Regions from separate parts of the Leclercia pneumoniae genome, predicted to be linked through region 2. Evidence: predicted binding sites of a transcription regulator. Region 2 holds the regulator's gene; the other holds the start of a gene.
What was found. Region 2 encodes PurR, which represses purine synthesis genes. Its sites were predicted from a motif close to CANGCAAACGTTTGCNTG; they were not measured.
Positions count from the first base shown of each region.

Region 1: the regulator PurR is predicted to act here: its motif matches at 4,342-4,359, upstream of epd (erythrose-4-phosphate dehydrogenase).

Region 1 covers NZ_CP071383.1:3,533,918-3,542,029, forward strand. Annotated here, with positions in the region: gene JZ655_RS17110 (small-conductance mechanosensitive channel MscS) at 1-693, opposite strand, end outside; gene fbaA (class II fructose-bisphosphate aldolase) at 879-1,958, opposite strand; gene pgk (phosphoglycerate kinase) at 2,048-3,211, opposite strand; gene epd (erythrose-4-phosphate dehydrogenase) at 3,261-4,280, opposite strand; gene JZ655_RS17130 (nucleoside/nucleotide kinase family protein) at 4,526-5,236, opposite strand; gene JZ655_RS17135 (MltR family transcriptional regulator) at 5,233-5,742, opposite strand; gene glpX (class II fructose-bisphosphatase) at 5,758-6,729, opposite strand; gene JZ655_RS17145 (zinc-binding dehydrogenase) at 6,726-8,003, opposite strand; partial or broken gene JZ655_RS17150 (PTS sugar transporter subunit IIB) at 8,025-8,112, opposite strand, start outside.
Region 2 covers NZ_CP071383.1:1,912,051-1,920,162, reverse strand. Annotated here, with positions in the region: gene JZ655_RS09245 (MFS transporter) at 1-696, opposite strand, end outside; gene cydH (cytochrome bd-I oxidase subunit CydH) at 859-948, opposite strand; gene purR (HTH-type transcriptional repressor PurR) at 1,245-2,270, shown strand; gene punR (DNA-binding transcriptional activator PunR) at 2,267-3,199, opposite strand; gene punC (purine nucleoside transporter PunC) at 3,315-4,511, shown strand; gene cfa (cyclopropane fatty acyl phospholipid synthase) at 4,808-5,956, shown strand; gene JZ655_RS09215 (riboflavin synthase) at 5,986-6,627, opposite strand; gene mdtK (MATE family efflux transporter) at 6,854-8,112, shown strand, end outside.

The DNA.
Region 1 (8,112 bases), 1.6 Mb from region 2:
TGAGGCACCCAGCTCGTTGAGACGCACCGTCTTTTCACGATCGTTCAGAATACGATCGTCGGAGTCGATGATGTTGGTGAGCAGCTGTTTCACTTTATCAATATCAGAATCATACGCGACACCAATAATAAACTCGTTACGACGTACCGGTTCGCGTGAGAAGTTGATGATGTTATTAGCGATGATTTTACCGTTCGGGATGACCACGATACGGCCATCTACGGTACGCATAGTGGTAGAGAAGATCTGCACCTGCAATACCGTACCTGCCACCCCACCCAGATCAACGTACTCGCCGGAGCGGAACGGGCGGAAGGTCACCAGCAGCACGCCAGCCGCCAGGTTCGACAGAGAACCCTGCAACGCCAGGCCAATCGCCAGACCGGCGGCACCCAATACGGCGATAACCGATGCCGTTTGCACCCCCACGCGGCCAAGCGCGGCGATCAGCGTAAAGGCAATAATACCGTAACGAACCAGCGCGGAGAGAAAGTCCGCAACCGTGGCATCAATGTGACGCGCGCGCATTACGCGGTTAACCGCATTCGAAATGATTCGTGCGACAATCATCCCGATGATGATGATCGCAATCGCCGCAACGATGTTTACCGCATAACTCAGCAGTAGCGCCTGGTTACGCACCAGCCAGGAGCCAGCGTTATTGATGCTATCTACAACACCGAGATCTTCCATTTATCTATCCTTATGCTCATTCAACGTCAGAACCCTCCCACAGAGGGACAGGCAAGTGAGTAAAGGGTAAACAAAAAGCCAGGGTTTTGCCAAACAGATCACAAAATCAGGATTTACAGCTTATTGAAAAAGCATAAAAAAAGGCCCGCACAGGCGGGCCTTTCTGAGGCTGTTAGCAGCGCAAATTACAGAACGTCAACCGCGTTCAGCTCTTTGAAGGCCTGCTCCAGACGCGTCACCATGGATGACTGGGCAGCACGCAGCCATACGCGCGGATCGTAGTATTTCTTGTTCGGCTGGTCTTCGCCTTTCGGGTTACCCAGCTGACCTTGCAGATACGCTTCGTTGGTTTTGTAGTACTGCAGGATACCGTCCCAGGTTGCCCATTGGGTATCGGTATCGATGTTCATTTTGATAACGCCGTAGCTGACGGAATCTTTGATTTCCTGAGCAGAAGAACCGGAACCGCCGTGGAAGACGAAGTTCAGGCTGTTGTGCGGCAGGTTGTGTTTCTTAGAAACGTATTCCTGAGAATCACGCAGGATGGTCGGGGTCAGAACCACGTTACCTGGTTTGTAAACGCCGTGCACGTTACCGAAGGACGCTGCGATAGTGAAGCGTGGGCTGATTTTGCTCAGCTCGGTGTAAGCGTAATCAACATCTTCTGGCTGAGTGTACAGGGCAGAAGCGTCCATGTGGCTGTTGTCCACGCCGTCTTCTTCTCCACCGGTGCAACCCAGTTCGATTTCCAGAGTCATGTCCATTTTGGCCATACGCGCCAGATATTTGGAGCAGATCTCGATGTTCTCTTCCAGAGACTCTTCAGACAGGTCGATCATGTGAGAAGAGAACAGTGGCTTGCCGGTAGCTGCGTAGTGTTTTTCACCCGCATCCAGCAGACCATCGATCCACGGCAGCAGTTTCTTCGCGCAGTGGTCAGTGTGCAGGATGACTGGAACACCGTAATGTTCAGCCATCTGGTGTACATGGTGTGCACCAGAGATAGCACCCAGGATAGCCGCGCCCTGAGGAACGTCAGTTTTCACGCCTTTACCTGCGATGAACGCAGCACCACCGTTGGAGAACTGAACGATAACCGGTGCTTTAACTTTCGCAGCGGCTTCCAGTACGGCGTTGATGGAGTCGGTACCCACGCAGTTAACAGCAGGCAGAGCAAAGTTGTTTTCTTTAGCTACCTGGAACACTTTCTGAACGTCATCACCGGTGATTACGCCAGGTTTTACGAAATCAAAAATTTTAGACATGTTGCGAGTCCTGTATCTTCGGCCTTGGAAAGGGATGCGTGCTTTAAAGCGCGCTAATAATTGGGCAGGTTACCCTGCCCTTAAATGGCTTACTTCTTCGCGCGCTCTTCGAGCATTGCTACTGCCGGCAGAACTTTGCCTTCCACGAATTCGAGGAATGCGCCGCCGCCAGTGGAGATGTAGGAGATTTTGTCGGAAATACCGAACAGGTCGATTGCCGCCAGGGTGTCACCACCGCCTGCGATGGAGAACGCTTCGCTGTCAGCAATCGCGTTAGCCACGGTTTCAGTACCTTTACGGAAGTTCGGGAATTCGAACACGCCAACCGGGCCATTCCACAGAATGGTTTTGGCGTTTTTCAGGATCTCTGCCAGACGCTGTGCAGAGACGTCGCCGAGGTCCAGAATCTGCTCTTCATCTTTAATGTCAGAGACAGATTTCAGGGTCGCGGTCGCGGTTTCAGAGAACTCGGTCGCCACGCGAACGTCGGTTGGAACCGGGATATCGCAGGTAGTCAGCAGGCGTTTCGCTTCATCAACCAGATCGGCTTCGTACAGGGATTTACCCACGTTGTGGCCCTGGGCCGCGACGAAGGTGTTCGCGATACCACCGCCAACGATCAGCTGGTCAGCGATTTTGGACAGAGAGTCCAGAACGGTCAGTTTGGTAGACACTTTAGAACCGCCGACGATAGCAACCATCGGACGTGCTGGTTCTTTCAGGGCTTTACCCAGTGCTTCCAGTTCGTCAGCCAGCAGTGGGCCTGCACAGGCGACATCAGCGAATTTACCGATACCGTGGGTAGAGGCTTGCGCGCGGTGAGCGGTACCAAAGGCATCCATAACGAATACGTCACAGAGTGCAGCATATTTTTTGGACAGCGCTTCGTCGTCTTTCTTCTCGCCTTTGTTAAAGCGAACGTTTTCCAGCACTACCAGCTCGCCTTCAGCCACTTCAACGCCATCCAGGTAATCTTTTACCAGGCGCACCGGGCTGGACAGTTTGTCTTTCAGGTAATTAACAACCGGCAGCAGAGAAAACTCTTCGTTGTACTCGCCTTCGGTCGGACGACCCAGGTGGGAAGTTACCATCACTTTAGCGCCTTGTTTCAGGGCCAGTTCGATGGTCGGCAGAGAAGCACGGATACGCGCGTCACTGGTCACTTTGCCGTCTTTAACCGGTACGTTCAGATCTGCACGGATGAAAACGCGTTTACCAGCCAGATCCAGATCGGTCATCTTAATTACAGACATGGTGAATCCTCTCGTTGATTCTTAAAGTTTTGCAGGCGCTTTACGCGCCTTACCTGAAACCTTTAGCGGCCATTGCTAACGTGGTGTCGAGCATCCGGTTAGCAAAGCCCCATTCGTTGTCGCACCAGACCAGCGTTTTGATTAAGTGCGCTCCACTGACCCGCGTTTGGGTGCCATCGACAATGGCACTGTGCGGATCGTGGTTGAAATCAATTGAGACCAACGGTAATTCCGTATAGTCAACTATACCATGAAATGCTTGCTGTGCCGCTTTTTGCAGCAACAGGTTGACTTCACTGGCTTTTACCGGTTTTTTCACGGTAACGCTGAGGTCAATTGCCGTCACGTTGATGGTCGGTACGCGCACGGCAATGGCTTCAAAACGGTCGTTAAACTGCGGGAAAATGCGCGAAATACCGGCGGCCAGTTTGGTATCGACCGGGATAATCGACTGGCTCGCAGCACGCGTGCGTCGCAGGTCAGGATGATAGGCATCAATAACCTGCTGATCGTGCATGGCAGAGTGGATTGTGGTGACGGTACCCGACTCGATGCCATACGCATCATCTAACAGTTTAATGACCGGAATAATGCAGTTGGTGGTGCAGGAAGCATTGGAGACAAGGCGGTGTTCAGCTTGCAGTTCATGGTGATTCACACCAAAGACCACAGTAGCATCGAGATCGTTGCCGCCAGGATGAGAGAAAAGAACCTTTTTCGCGCCCGCCGCAAGATGCGCTTCGCCATGCTCGCGGCTGCCGTATACGCCGGTGCAGTCGAGCACCACATCTATGCCCAGCTCGCGCCAGGGCAGCGCATCAAGGCTGCGTTCATGCAGAACCCGAATGGCATCGTCACCGACAAAAAGCTGCTCTCTTTCCTGACGAACGTCCCAGGCAAAGCGCCCATGGCTGGTGTCATATTTCAACAAATGCGCCATGCCAGCAGCATCGGCCAGTTCATTGATTGCCACCACGGTGATTTCCGCACGGCGCCCGGATTCATATAAAGCACGAACCACGTTGCGTCCGATGCGACCGAAGCCATTAATCGCTATGCGTACGGTCATAAGTCTCCTGCAAGGCTATCCTTGATTCGAGGTGGCTGACAGAGTAATGCAGCGACGCTCAGAGGGGAATGCTTGCCTGTCACAAACTGCAACTGATTGGTCATTTGTCGAACACATAATCGACTGAAACGCTTCAGCCAGAATAAGCGAAACGTGGAATAAAAGGAACGTTCCAGCGGAGTGATTCGCCATTTATCTGACTTGCGTCACATTTTCTCCGTTAAAAGCGCGTCCAATTATTCCAGTCAGGCAAACCTGTATTCCCCTGCTGCCGTCATCTGCAATACCACATCAGCCTGGCGACTCTGACTAAGCACACGATCGACGTTTGGCCCATCTGTGCGCAGATAAAATGCCTGCGCCTCGTCTGGTGATAACCCCCCTGCTATCTTGCGCTGCACCAGCCGTTCACGCAGCGCCGATGGCGGGGCTGTGATAAATACCGATAAATCACAAAATACTTCCAGCGCTTTCCATTTCTCGTCATCGAGCAGGAGCCAGTTGCCTTCAACGATCGCAATACTCGCCGTTACCGTAATAGCCGCTTCGACAGGATCGTGTTTTTGTCTGTCATACTGCGGCCAGAGTGCGATTGGCTCGCGAAGCTGAGCCAAATTTGCGGCAAGTTTATCAACGTTAAAGGTCTCCAGAGCGCCTTTAAACGTGCGTAAATGGTTGGCGTCCAGCCAGGTGTTGTAGTGATGGAAACCGTCCATCGGCAGCGTCTGGATGCTGGGCAGGTCGGGGGCTTGCCGGGAGAGGTACTCCCAGAACGTTGTGAGCGTCGATTTACCTGTCCCCGGGGGGGCGCTGAGGAAAACAACGGTTCTGGATTGCGGGTTCTCCCTGTGTCGCTTCGCTATGTGCTGTAGCAAGGGAAGATGTACGTTTTGGATTTCATCATCTGAATACTGAGCGTCAACCGGTAATCCATTCACCGTCAGGCTAATTTTCACGGGTCTAATTCCTTAAGTATTGCCGTTATCGCCAGCGTCATTGCCGTTTTGACCATGCCCGTAAACCGCACTTCAGACCACGCGGCAAAGTCAGCAAACTTCATCGACTCAAGGGCGTTAAATAAGGTGGCATTGCGGGTAATGCTATTCACGTTGCTGATGAAATCCCAGGTGATGTCATCTGCAAAACCCGGGATCTCTTTTTGCTCCTGAAGATAGTGATAGAACTGCGAGAAATGGGTGATATCGGCATACAACCATTTCTCCATTTTCCCCAGGGCAAAAATCAAACGCAGCGCCACGGTAATATCGTCTAACGGCCCGCTTTGCGCGAGTAACGGCTTCACTGCATATTCCACAATTTCTTCATCATTATTGACGAACAACGACGGCAGAAAACGTCTGATACCCAGCAGCAAGATCTCATTTGCTTTTGCCATAAACGCGAGTAAATCCGTCTGAGCATCCAGTTGCTCAATTACGTCGTCTTCGATTAGCGTCGTCATTCGTTTCTCGATAAATCACCATGAATGCAGAGAGTCTATAATATTACACGTCCGGTCCGCGCCGCCGATGAGTAAAGTTTGCGTGCGCACGCCGTCCGTCACCTGTTGAATGCCATTGACGAGATCGCCTCCGGTCACGCCCGTGGCGGAGAAAATAACGTCCTCGCCTGCAACGAGTTCGCCCAGTGAGTAGACGCGGTTTATTATCACGCCCATTGCTTCACAGCGCAGGCGTTCGCTGGCGGCGATACGATGATTCTCTTCCGACTCCCCTTTCGCCTGACAAAAGTCGATAAGCTCTGCCTGCATATCTCCCCCCAGTGCCGCGACCGCACAGGCGGAGATCACCCCTTCTGGCGCGCCACCGAGGGTATACATCACATCGTACTGATTATCCCGCAGACAGGTCATTACGCTTGCCGCCACGTCTCCGTCGGGTAAGGCAAAGACCTTCACGCCAAGAGCGGTTGCTTCATCAATGGTCGCCCGCATTCGGGGCTTATCGAGCGTGACCAGCCGCAATTTGTCCAGTGGTTTATCCAGCGCCTGCGCCACGTTACGTAGATTGTCGACCAGCGGTAAATGGAGATCGATGGCCCCCTTCGCCAGCCGGTTCACCACCAGCTTTTTCATATACATATCGGGGGCATGCAGCAAACTCCCCGCTGGCGCAAACGCCATTACCGCCAGGGCATTGTTTTGCCCCATCGCCACCATCCGGGTGCCTTCGATAGGATCAACCGCAATATCCACGCGAGGCCCGCAGCCCTGTCCGACCTCTTCGCCAATCCACAGCATTGGCGCATGGTCAATTTCACCCTCACCAATAACAATGCGGCCACGTATCGGCATATTGTTGAGAGACTGACGCATTGAGCTTACCGCCAGTCCGTCGATTTTATTTTTGTCACCGCACCCGATTTGAGGCCAGGCAGCAAGCGCCGCCTGCTCCGTTGTGCGAAACAGCGGCCAGGCAAGCGACATCATGCCAATGCCTCCCCGGTATCAACGCCAAAGTGCGCCAGAAGATATTTTTCTGCCTGCTCATTCCAGATGCCATGCGTTTCGGCAACCAACCTGGCCAACGCGTTAAACAGCGGGTCGGTCTTCCCTTTCTCGGCAAAATCGGCAATCGCCGTCAAAGGCATGGTCACACCGTTGTAGATGAGCTTTTTACCCCCCGGAATGTTGGGCAAATTGAGGACAGTTTCAGGTACCGCATCCAGCCCGCCGATATGTGTCACCATAAAGGAGGGTTGCAGCTTCCCTGAGGCGCTAAGCGCTATCGCTTCTTTCATATCATCGGTTGAGCCGCCTGAGGTGCCCACCACGTGCGTGCTGTTGTAATGCACGTTATAAAAGTTGAAGGGAACCTTGAAGGCTTTATCAGTAGGGCCGGCGAAGAAGTTAAGGCAGCCATCCTCCGCCAGCAGTTCGTCGGCCATCTCAACCACTGACGCAACCGCTGCATAGACAAAGACGTCGTCAAAACCGACATCGTTAGTCAGCGCGCGCAAAGCCGCCGCAGGATTTTCCATACCCGACGTGTTGATATAAATGAGCTCAATACCCTTTTGGGCCGCCAGTTCAACGGGTAATAGTTTACGGGCCTGCGCCAGGCGAGTTTCATCAATATCAACCACCACAATACGAGCAGGCTGAATACCGCCGTTAATGGCGTAATCTATTGCACCAATTCCCATTGGCCCGGCACAGGCCAGTAGGGCCAGATTACCACCGGGCTTTATTCCCATTCGATGTTCGTAGACATATTGCGTGGTATGGTAATTCGCTTTATAGGCGCCAATAATGCAACAGGTTGGCTCCGCCAGCGATGCGGCGGCAAAATAGGAGCCGCTATAAGGTAATACGCAGCCCAGATTTACCGCTATTTCCGGAATAATCATATAGGTCGCGTTGCCACCAAAATACTCATAGCTATACCCGGCCGAATAACCGCTCGGTAACCCCATGGCGGGTTGTAAAACAAAACGTTGTCCTTTTTTATATTTCCCGACCAGATTTTTCCCTACCTCAACAATAACGCCTGCACATTCGTGCCCGGTAATAACGGGATGGTTTTCTAAATCATCCGGTACGCGTTTATGATCGCTTCCCAGCATTGCCGCTTTCCAGGTAGATAAACAGACGCTATCCGAAATAACGCTCACCAGTAATTCATTATCGGTAATTGCAGGCAGTTCGAATTCGCGTAAACGTACATCACCCTTACCGTATATCGCGGCGACTTTTGTTTTCATGATAAACCTCTATGAATTTGATTAGATTTCAGCAGTGAGTTTTTTGAACAGCACATCAAGCTGTGGGTCGCCGATATAATTATTAATAAGAATGAGTGGCTTTTCTGAT
Region 2 (8,112 bases):
GGTAATATCGCGCAACACCGGTGAGATATAGGTATAAAGGGTAAACATTGCCCCGGCACCCAGCACGGTGGTTAACAGCGCAGAAAGCACTTGCGGACGCAGTAACACCGCCAGCTCTTTACGCACCTCCGGACGCTCACCCGCGCTCCCTTTCGGTAAAGAGAAGTAGAGGGCGACCATCGCCACCATACCTAACCCGGCCGTGGCGAAGAAAGACATACGCCAGCCAATGGTTTCCCCCAGCCAGGTAGCTGCCGGAACGCCGCCGATATTGGCGATGGTGAGACCCATAAACATGGTCGCCACGGCGCTGGCCTGCTTATGTTTAGGTACCACGCTGGCCGCGACCACCGAGCCGAGGCCGAAGAACGCCCCATGATTAAGGCTGGTCAGGATGCGCGAGAGCATCAGGGTGCTGTAATCCGGCGCTACGGCAGAGAGCACATTGCCGACGGTGAAAATTGCCATCAGGAAAATAAGTGCGTTGCGGCGTGCGCGGTGAGAGAGAAGAAGCGTCATCAACGGCGCCCCCACCATCACGCCGATGGCATAAGCACTGATCAGCATCCCCGCCGTCGGGATAGAGACATCTACGCCACGGGCAATTACCGGGAGTAATCCCATGGGAGAGAATTCAGTCGTGCCAATCCCGAAGGCACCTATCGCCAGGGCCAGCAGGGGAAAATTGATTTTCATACGTCAACTCCAGAAACCGTGTCTTGATGCGACACAGAACAGTGAAGGCGAAAGCATGACATCAATCACAAAAAATGAGAAGTTAACAATTGCGCAAAAGATTTTTGCCAGAAGGGTAACAATCAGGAAAGGCAGGAGGGAGATGATACTCCCCCCAGTCACTCAGTGCAGAATCGCGGTAAAACTTGCCGCAACAATCAGACCCAGAACAATGATGGTGGTTGTCAGCGAAAACTTAAGATCGGTATTCATCAATTTTTCTCCTTATAATCCCCCCACGAAAAGTGAGCCTGCTCATTTTTACACAACTTACGCTAAAAATCTTGCAGGATTTAGTGCGATATCCGTTTTTGCTCTTCCCCTTTTGGTCAAGATCAGACAAAATTCCAGGCTTAATTTATTAGCGTACCGGCCATTGACCCCCTCCTGACGTCCTGTGTCGTTTTCCCGGCGTACCGCAATTCAGATTGCGCAATTAGGGTGAGAGAAGGCAATCGTTTACCTTTCGGTTTTTCAGGAGTTTAGGATATGGTCTGGAGTGACATCTAATGGCAACAATCAAAGACGTAGCGAAACGAGCAAACGTTTCCACTACAACCGTATCACATGTAATTAACAAAACGCGTTTTGTCGCTGAAGAGACGCGTAATGCCGTCTGGGCGGCGATCAAAGAGCTGCACTATTCACCGAGCGCGGTCGCTCGCAGCCTGAAAGTGAATCACACCAAATCTATCGGCTTGTTAGCAACCAGTAGCGAAGCGCCCTACTTTGCCGAGATTATCGAAGCCGTGGAGAAAAACTGCTTCCAGAAGGGCTATACCCTGATTCTTGGCAACGCGTGGAATAACCTGGAAAAGCAGCGGGCCTATTTATCGATGATGGCGCAAAAGCGTGTCGACGGTCTGCTGGTGATGTGTTCAGAGTACCCGGAACCCGTGCTGACGATGCTGGAAGAGTATCGCAATATCCCGATGGTGGTGATGGACTGGGGTGAAGCGAAAGCTGACTTTACCGACTCCGTTATCGATAACGCCTTCGAGGGGGGTTACATGGCGGGGCGTTATCTGATTGAACGCGGACACCGTGAAATCGGCGTTATCCCCGGCCCGCTGGAGCGTAATACCGGCGCCGGACGTCTGGCTGGGTTTATGAAAGCGATGGAAGAGGCGCTGATCACCGTGCCAGAAAACTGGATTGTGCAGGGCGATTTTGAGCCCGAGTCCGGCTATCGTGCCATGCAGCAGATCCTCTCCCAATCTCCGCGCCCGACCGCCGTGTTCTGCGGGGGAGATGTGATGGCGATGGGCGCGCTCTGCGCTGCAGACGAGATGGGACTGCGGGTGCCGCAAGACATTTCGTTGATCGGGTATGATAACGTGCGCAACGCGCGCTTCTTCACCCCGGCTCTGACCACCATCCATCAGCCTAAAGATTTCCTCGGTGAAACCGCGTTTAACATGCTGCTGGATCGCATCGTCAATAAGCGAGAAGAGTCGCAATCAATTGAAGTGCATCCCCGCCTTATTGAACGCCGCTCGGTGGCCGACGGCCCGTTCCGCGATTATCGCCGTTAATCCTCCTGCGGAGCCAGCGCGTCTGGCTCCCGCAACCACTCCCTGTTCATCGTTTCGCTATCCCCAAGATAATCCAGCAGCCAGGCCAGCGCAGGCGACATGTCATTCTGTTGCCATGTCAGGCAGCAGGCCGCATCCGGGAAGGGATTCTCAAGTTGCAACGCCACCCATTTGCCGGCATCGATCCAGGGGCGGGCAAAATGGGCGGGAACCATCCCCACGCAGAGCCCGGCAGAGAGGCAATCGGCAGAGGATGCCCAGTCCGGGGCAACGATTCGCCGCTGGTTATCCAGCAGCCAGGTAATGCGTTTGGGTAATGAGCGGGAGGTATCTTCCAGCACCAGCGAGGGCCAGCTGCGCAAGGTATCATCGCTGAGCGGCCCTGGCATCGCCGCCAGCGGATGGTGGCTTGCCACCACGCAGTACCAGCTGAGGGTTCCCATATCGCGAAACGCCCAGCGCCCACCCACGGGGATGGCCTGAGTCGCGCCGATCGCCATCTCTACCCGGCCATCGGCCAGCGCATCCCAGACGCCATTGAACACCTCCTGCGAGACGCGCAGCTCCACATCAGAAAAGTGGCGATAAAAATCGAGGATCATCTGGCGGGTACGCTCGGGGCGGACGATATTATCCACGGCGATAGAGAGGTGCCCGCGCCAGCCATTCGCAATCTGCTGGCACTGCTCGCGGGTGATCTGCATTTTTTTGATAACAGAGCGCCCTTCTTTCAAAAACCATGCCCCTGCCGGGGTCAGTTCCACGTCACGGTGGCGGCGTTCAAACAGCGGCACCGCCAGCCACTCCTCCAGCTGGCGCACCGTATAGCTGATGGCAGAAGGCACGCGATGCAGCTCTTGCGCTGCGCCGCTAAAGCTGCCGTTACGAGCTACCGCATCTACGACTTCAAGGGAATATTCTGACCACATTTTCTGCCTGCAAATTTTTTGAATGCAACCGCCAAATATTAGCGTTTCACAAGCGGTATTGCACTCTCTACACTCAGCGGCTGCCACACCTGCATACAAAATGGGGAAAACCATCGTGACACCCGGGAAAGGATTTTTAGTCTGGCTTGGCGGCTTAAGCGTGCTGGGCTTTCTTGCAACCGATATGTACCTGCCCGCTTTTGCGGCGATGCAGGAAGATTTACAAACGCCAGCCGCTGCCATCAGCGCCAGCCTGAGCGTGTTCCTGGCCGGCTTCGCCTTTGCGCAGTTGCTCTGGGGGCCGCTCTCCGATCGCTTGGGTCGTAAACCAATCTTGCTGACCGGTTTAGCGATTTTCGCTGTCGGCTGCCTCGGCATGCTATGGGTGCGCGATGCGACCTGGCTGCTGGTATTACGATTCGTGCAGGCCGTGGGCGTATGTGCTGCGGCGGTCACCTGGCAGGCGCTGGTGACAGACTACTATCCGGCGTCCCGTACCAACCGTATATTTGCCACCATTATGCCGCTGGTCGGGCTCTCCCCTGCTCTCGCCCCGCTGCTGGGCAGCTGGCTACTGGCTCACTTTGACTGGCAAGCCATCTTTGCCGTCTTGTTCGCGATTACGCTGTTGTTGATGCTTCCGGCCTTCACCCTTAAACGCCGTAGCGTGCAGCATGTTAGCGCCGCCGCACCCGTCACCTTCACTACGCTCCTGCGCACCCGCGCGTATCGTGGCAACGTGCTGATTTATGCCGCCTGCTCCGCCAGCTTCTTCGCCTGGCTGACCGGTTCGCCGTTTATTCTCAACGAAATGGGTTACAGCCCGGCCGTAATTGGCCTGAGCTATGTGCCGCAGACTATCGCCTTTCTGGTTGGCGGCTATGGTTGCCGCGCAGCCCTGCAAAAATGGCACGGGCATCAGATGCTGCCATGGCTGCTGGTGTTGTATGCCCTGAGTGTGGTTGCCACCTGGGGGGTCGGTTTTATCCCCGGCGCGAACCTCGTGGAGTTGCTGATCCCGTTCTGTCTGATGGCGGTGGCTAACGGCGCGATCTACCCGATTGTGGTAGCGCAGGCGTTGCGTCCCTTCCCACAGGCCACCGGGAGCGCAGCGGCGCTGCAAAATACATTGCAGCTGGGGCTCTGTTTCCTGGCGAGCCTGCTTGTCTCCTGGCTTATTGCGACACCGCTGCTGACGACCACCAGCGTGATGCTGGCCACCGTGGCGCTGGCGGGGCTGGGCTATCGGATGCAGTATGTAAAAGCATCAGAGCAGCACGAAACGCTGCAGCCAGAATCCTCAGAAGCATAGTGCCGCCAGACATTATGTTAAAAATCAGTTATTAGCCTGCTAACAACTTTCTGTTGAAGGAGGCTTTTTTCAGGCCTATACTGAGTTCGCGGTCTAATAATAACGATACTTATTATGTAGTAACGGGAGCCGGAGCGCTCCCGTTTCACCATGGAAGGCCTTTCGGCAAGGGTCACCTCCCTTCCTCTGTTCTACGTCGGATACTAGCCTCGCGGGAAAGCCGTGAGATTTCTCACAAACCAAAAGAGCGTCTACGCTGTTTAAAGGTTCTGATCACAGCGAGTGATGGAGAAGCTATGAGTTCATCGTGTATAGAAGAAGTCACCATCCGGGACGACAACTGGTTCCGGATCGTCAATGAAATGCTAAGCCGCGCGGGCATCGCGATTAACGGCACGGCCCCCTCTGATATTCAGGTTAAACACCCGGACTTTTTCAAACGTGTCATGCGGGAAGGTTCGCTGGGTCTTGGCGAGAGTTATATGGACGGCTGGTGGGAGTGCGAACGGCTGGATATCTTTTTCACTCGCGTTCTCCGCGCCGGACTGGAAAATCAATTACCCAGTCATCTGAAAGATACGCTGCGCATTGCCACTGCCCGCCTGCTCAACCTTCAAAGCAAAAAACGCGCCTGGATCGTCGGAAAGGAACATTACGACCTCGGAAACGATCTCTTTACCCGCATGCTTGACCCCTTTATGCAGTATTCCTGCGGTTACTGGAAAGAGGCAGACTCTCTTGAACAAGCCCAGCAGGATAAACTGCAGCTTATTTGCCAGAAATTGCAGCTGGAGCCCGGCATGAGGGTGCTGGATATCGGTTGCGGCTGGGGTGGGCTGGCCCAGTATATGGCGCAGCACTATGGCGTGAGCGTCGTGGGGGTGACTATCTCTGCCGAGCAGCAAAAAATGGCACAGACGCGGTGCGAGGGGCTGGATGTCACGATTTTACTGCAGGATTACCGTGAGCTGCGCGATCAGTTTGACCGCATCGTTTCGGTAGGGATGTTCGAGCACGTGGGGCCCAAGAACTACCGCACCTATTTTGAAGTGGTCGATCGTAACCTTAAACCTGACGGGTTATTTCTCCTGCATACCATCGGCTCGAAAAAAACGGACCTGAAGGTGGATCCCTGGATCAACAAATACATCTTTCCGAATGGCTGTTTACCCTCTGTACGCCAGATTGCTACTGCCAGCGAACCGCACTTCGTGATGGAAGACTGGCATAATTTCGGCGCAGATTACGATACCACGCTAATGGCATGGTATTCGCGTTTCCTCGCCAGCTGGCCGGAAATTGCAGACAACTATTCAGAACGGTTTAAACGGATGTTCAGCTATTATCTGAATGCCTGCGCAGGGGCTTTTCGCGCTCGTGATATTCAGCTGTGGCAGGTGGTCTTTAGCCGCGGCGTTGAACACGGCCTGCGGGTCGCCCGTTAAAAAATACCCCGGCTTGCCGGGGTATTTTTTTATGCTTCATCAACAGCCTGTTTTATGGCTGCCTCTTTTGCCGCCAGGACCCGCTCAACGGTGTCAACCACCGCCTGGGTTTGCGGATCGATTTCAATATTGACACGATGGCCCAATTTTTTATTCGCAAGCGTGGTGCGTTGCAAAGTTTCCGGGATTAAGTGCACGCAGAAGCGGGTTGGGGTCACTTCACCCACGGTCAGGCTAATACCATCCACGCCGATAAAGCCTTTATAGAGGATGTACTTCATCAGCGTCGGATCCTGTACCTTGAACCAGATCTGACGATTGTTTTCAGAGGTAAGGATCTTAGAAATCTCGGCGGTAGTCATAATATGACCAGACATCAGGTGGCCGCCAATCTCGTCGCTGAATTTCGCAGCGCGCTCGACGTTCACCCAGTCGCCTTCCACCAGCTCACCCAAGTTGGTAATGCGCAGCGTCTCTTTCATCAGGTCGAAGCTGATCAGATTGCCGTTGATCTCAGTTACCGTCAGGCAGCAACCGTTGTGTGCAACCGATGCCCCCGTCTCCAGCCCGTCGAGCATGGTGTCGGGCAGCGCCACGACGTGGGTACGGAAGTTCGGTTTTTCATCGATAGACACCAGTTTTGCGGTGCCCTGCACAATACCAGTAAACATGCGTACAACTCCTCCAGGATCGGTACGGTGATTCCACCGTTAATCGCATCACAATAACAGTTGGAAATAGAGGTTGCCAGCACCCTGCCCTATCTGACGTTTTTTTCACTAGATAAATGGCTAAACCCCGCTACAATAGCTGAAATTCCCTCTATTTCTTCTTCTTGCTGCCAGTTACGGCGGCTTTTTTAGTCTCTCAAATAACAACAATATCAAAGGTGTTCACGTGCAGAAGTACATGAGTGAAGCGCGTCAGTTATTAGCCCTGGCGATCCCGGTGATACTCGCGCAAATTGCCCAGACCTCGATGGGTTTTGTCGATACAGTGATGGCGGGAGGCTACAGCGCCACCGATATGGCCGCCGTCGCCATCGGCACCTCTATCTGGCTGCCGGCCATTTTATTTGGTCACGGCCTGCTATTGGCATTAACGCCGGTCATTGCGCAGTTAAATGGCTCTGGACGCCGGGACCGCATCGCGCATCAGGTACGTCAAGGATTCTGGCTGGCGGGATTTGTCTCGCTCTTGATCATGGTGGTGCTGTGGAACGCGGGGTACATCATTCATGCGATGCGCAATATCGACCCGGCCCTGGCAGATAAAGCGGTGGGCTATTTGCGGGCTCTGCTCTGGGGAACACCCGGCTATCTCTTCTTCCAGGTGGCTCGTAACCAGTGTGAAGGACTGGCAAAAACCAAACCGGGCATGGTGATGGGCTTTATCGGATTGTTGGTGAACATTCCGGTGAACTACGTCTTTATTTATGGCCATTTTGGTATGCCTGAACTTGGCGGTGTGGGATGTGGCGTCGCCACCGCGGCGGTCTACTGGGTGATGTTCTTCAGCATGATTTCCTACGTGAAGCGTGCCCGTTCGATGCGTGATATTCGCCATGAAGTGCCGTTTAGCAAACCGGATAAAGCCATCATGATTCGCCTGATACAACTGGGCCTGCCTATCGCACTGGCTCTCTTTTTCGAAGTGACGCTGTTCGCGGTTGTCGCCCTGCTGGTTTCGCCGCTCGGGATCGTGGACGTGGCTGGTCACCAGATTGCGCTTAACTTCAGTTCATTGATGTTCGTGATGCCGCTGTCGCTGGCCGCAGCGGTGACTATCCGGGTGGGCTTCCGTCTTGGCCAGGGCTCCACGCTGGAGGCGCAAACGGCGGCGAGAACCGGCATTGGCGTGGGCGTATGTATGGCGGTTTTCACCGCCCTTTTCACCATTATCCTGCGCGAGCAGATTGCCCTGCTTTATAACGATAATCCGGAGGTTATCACCCTGGCCTCACATCTGATGCTGCTGGCAGCGATTTATCAGATCTCGGACTCTATTCAGGTGATAGGCAGCGGTGTGCTGCGGGGTTATAAAGATACGCGTTCTATTTTCTTTATTACCTTTATTGCCTACTGGGTTTTGGGCTTGCCGACCGGCTATATTCTCGCCCTCACCGATCTGGTGGTGGATCGGATGGGGCCTGCCGG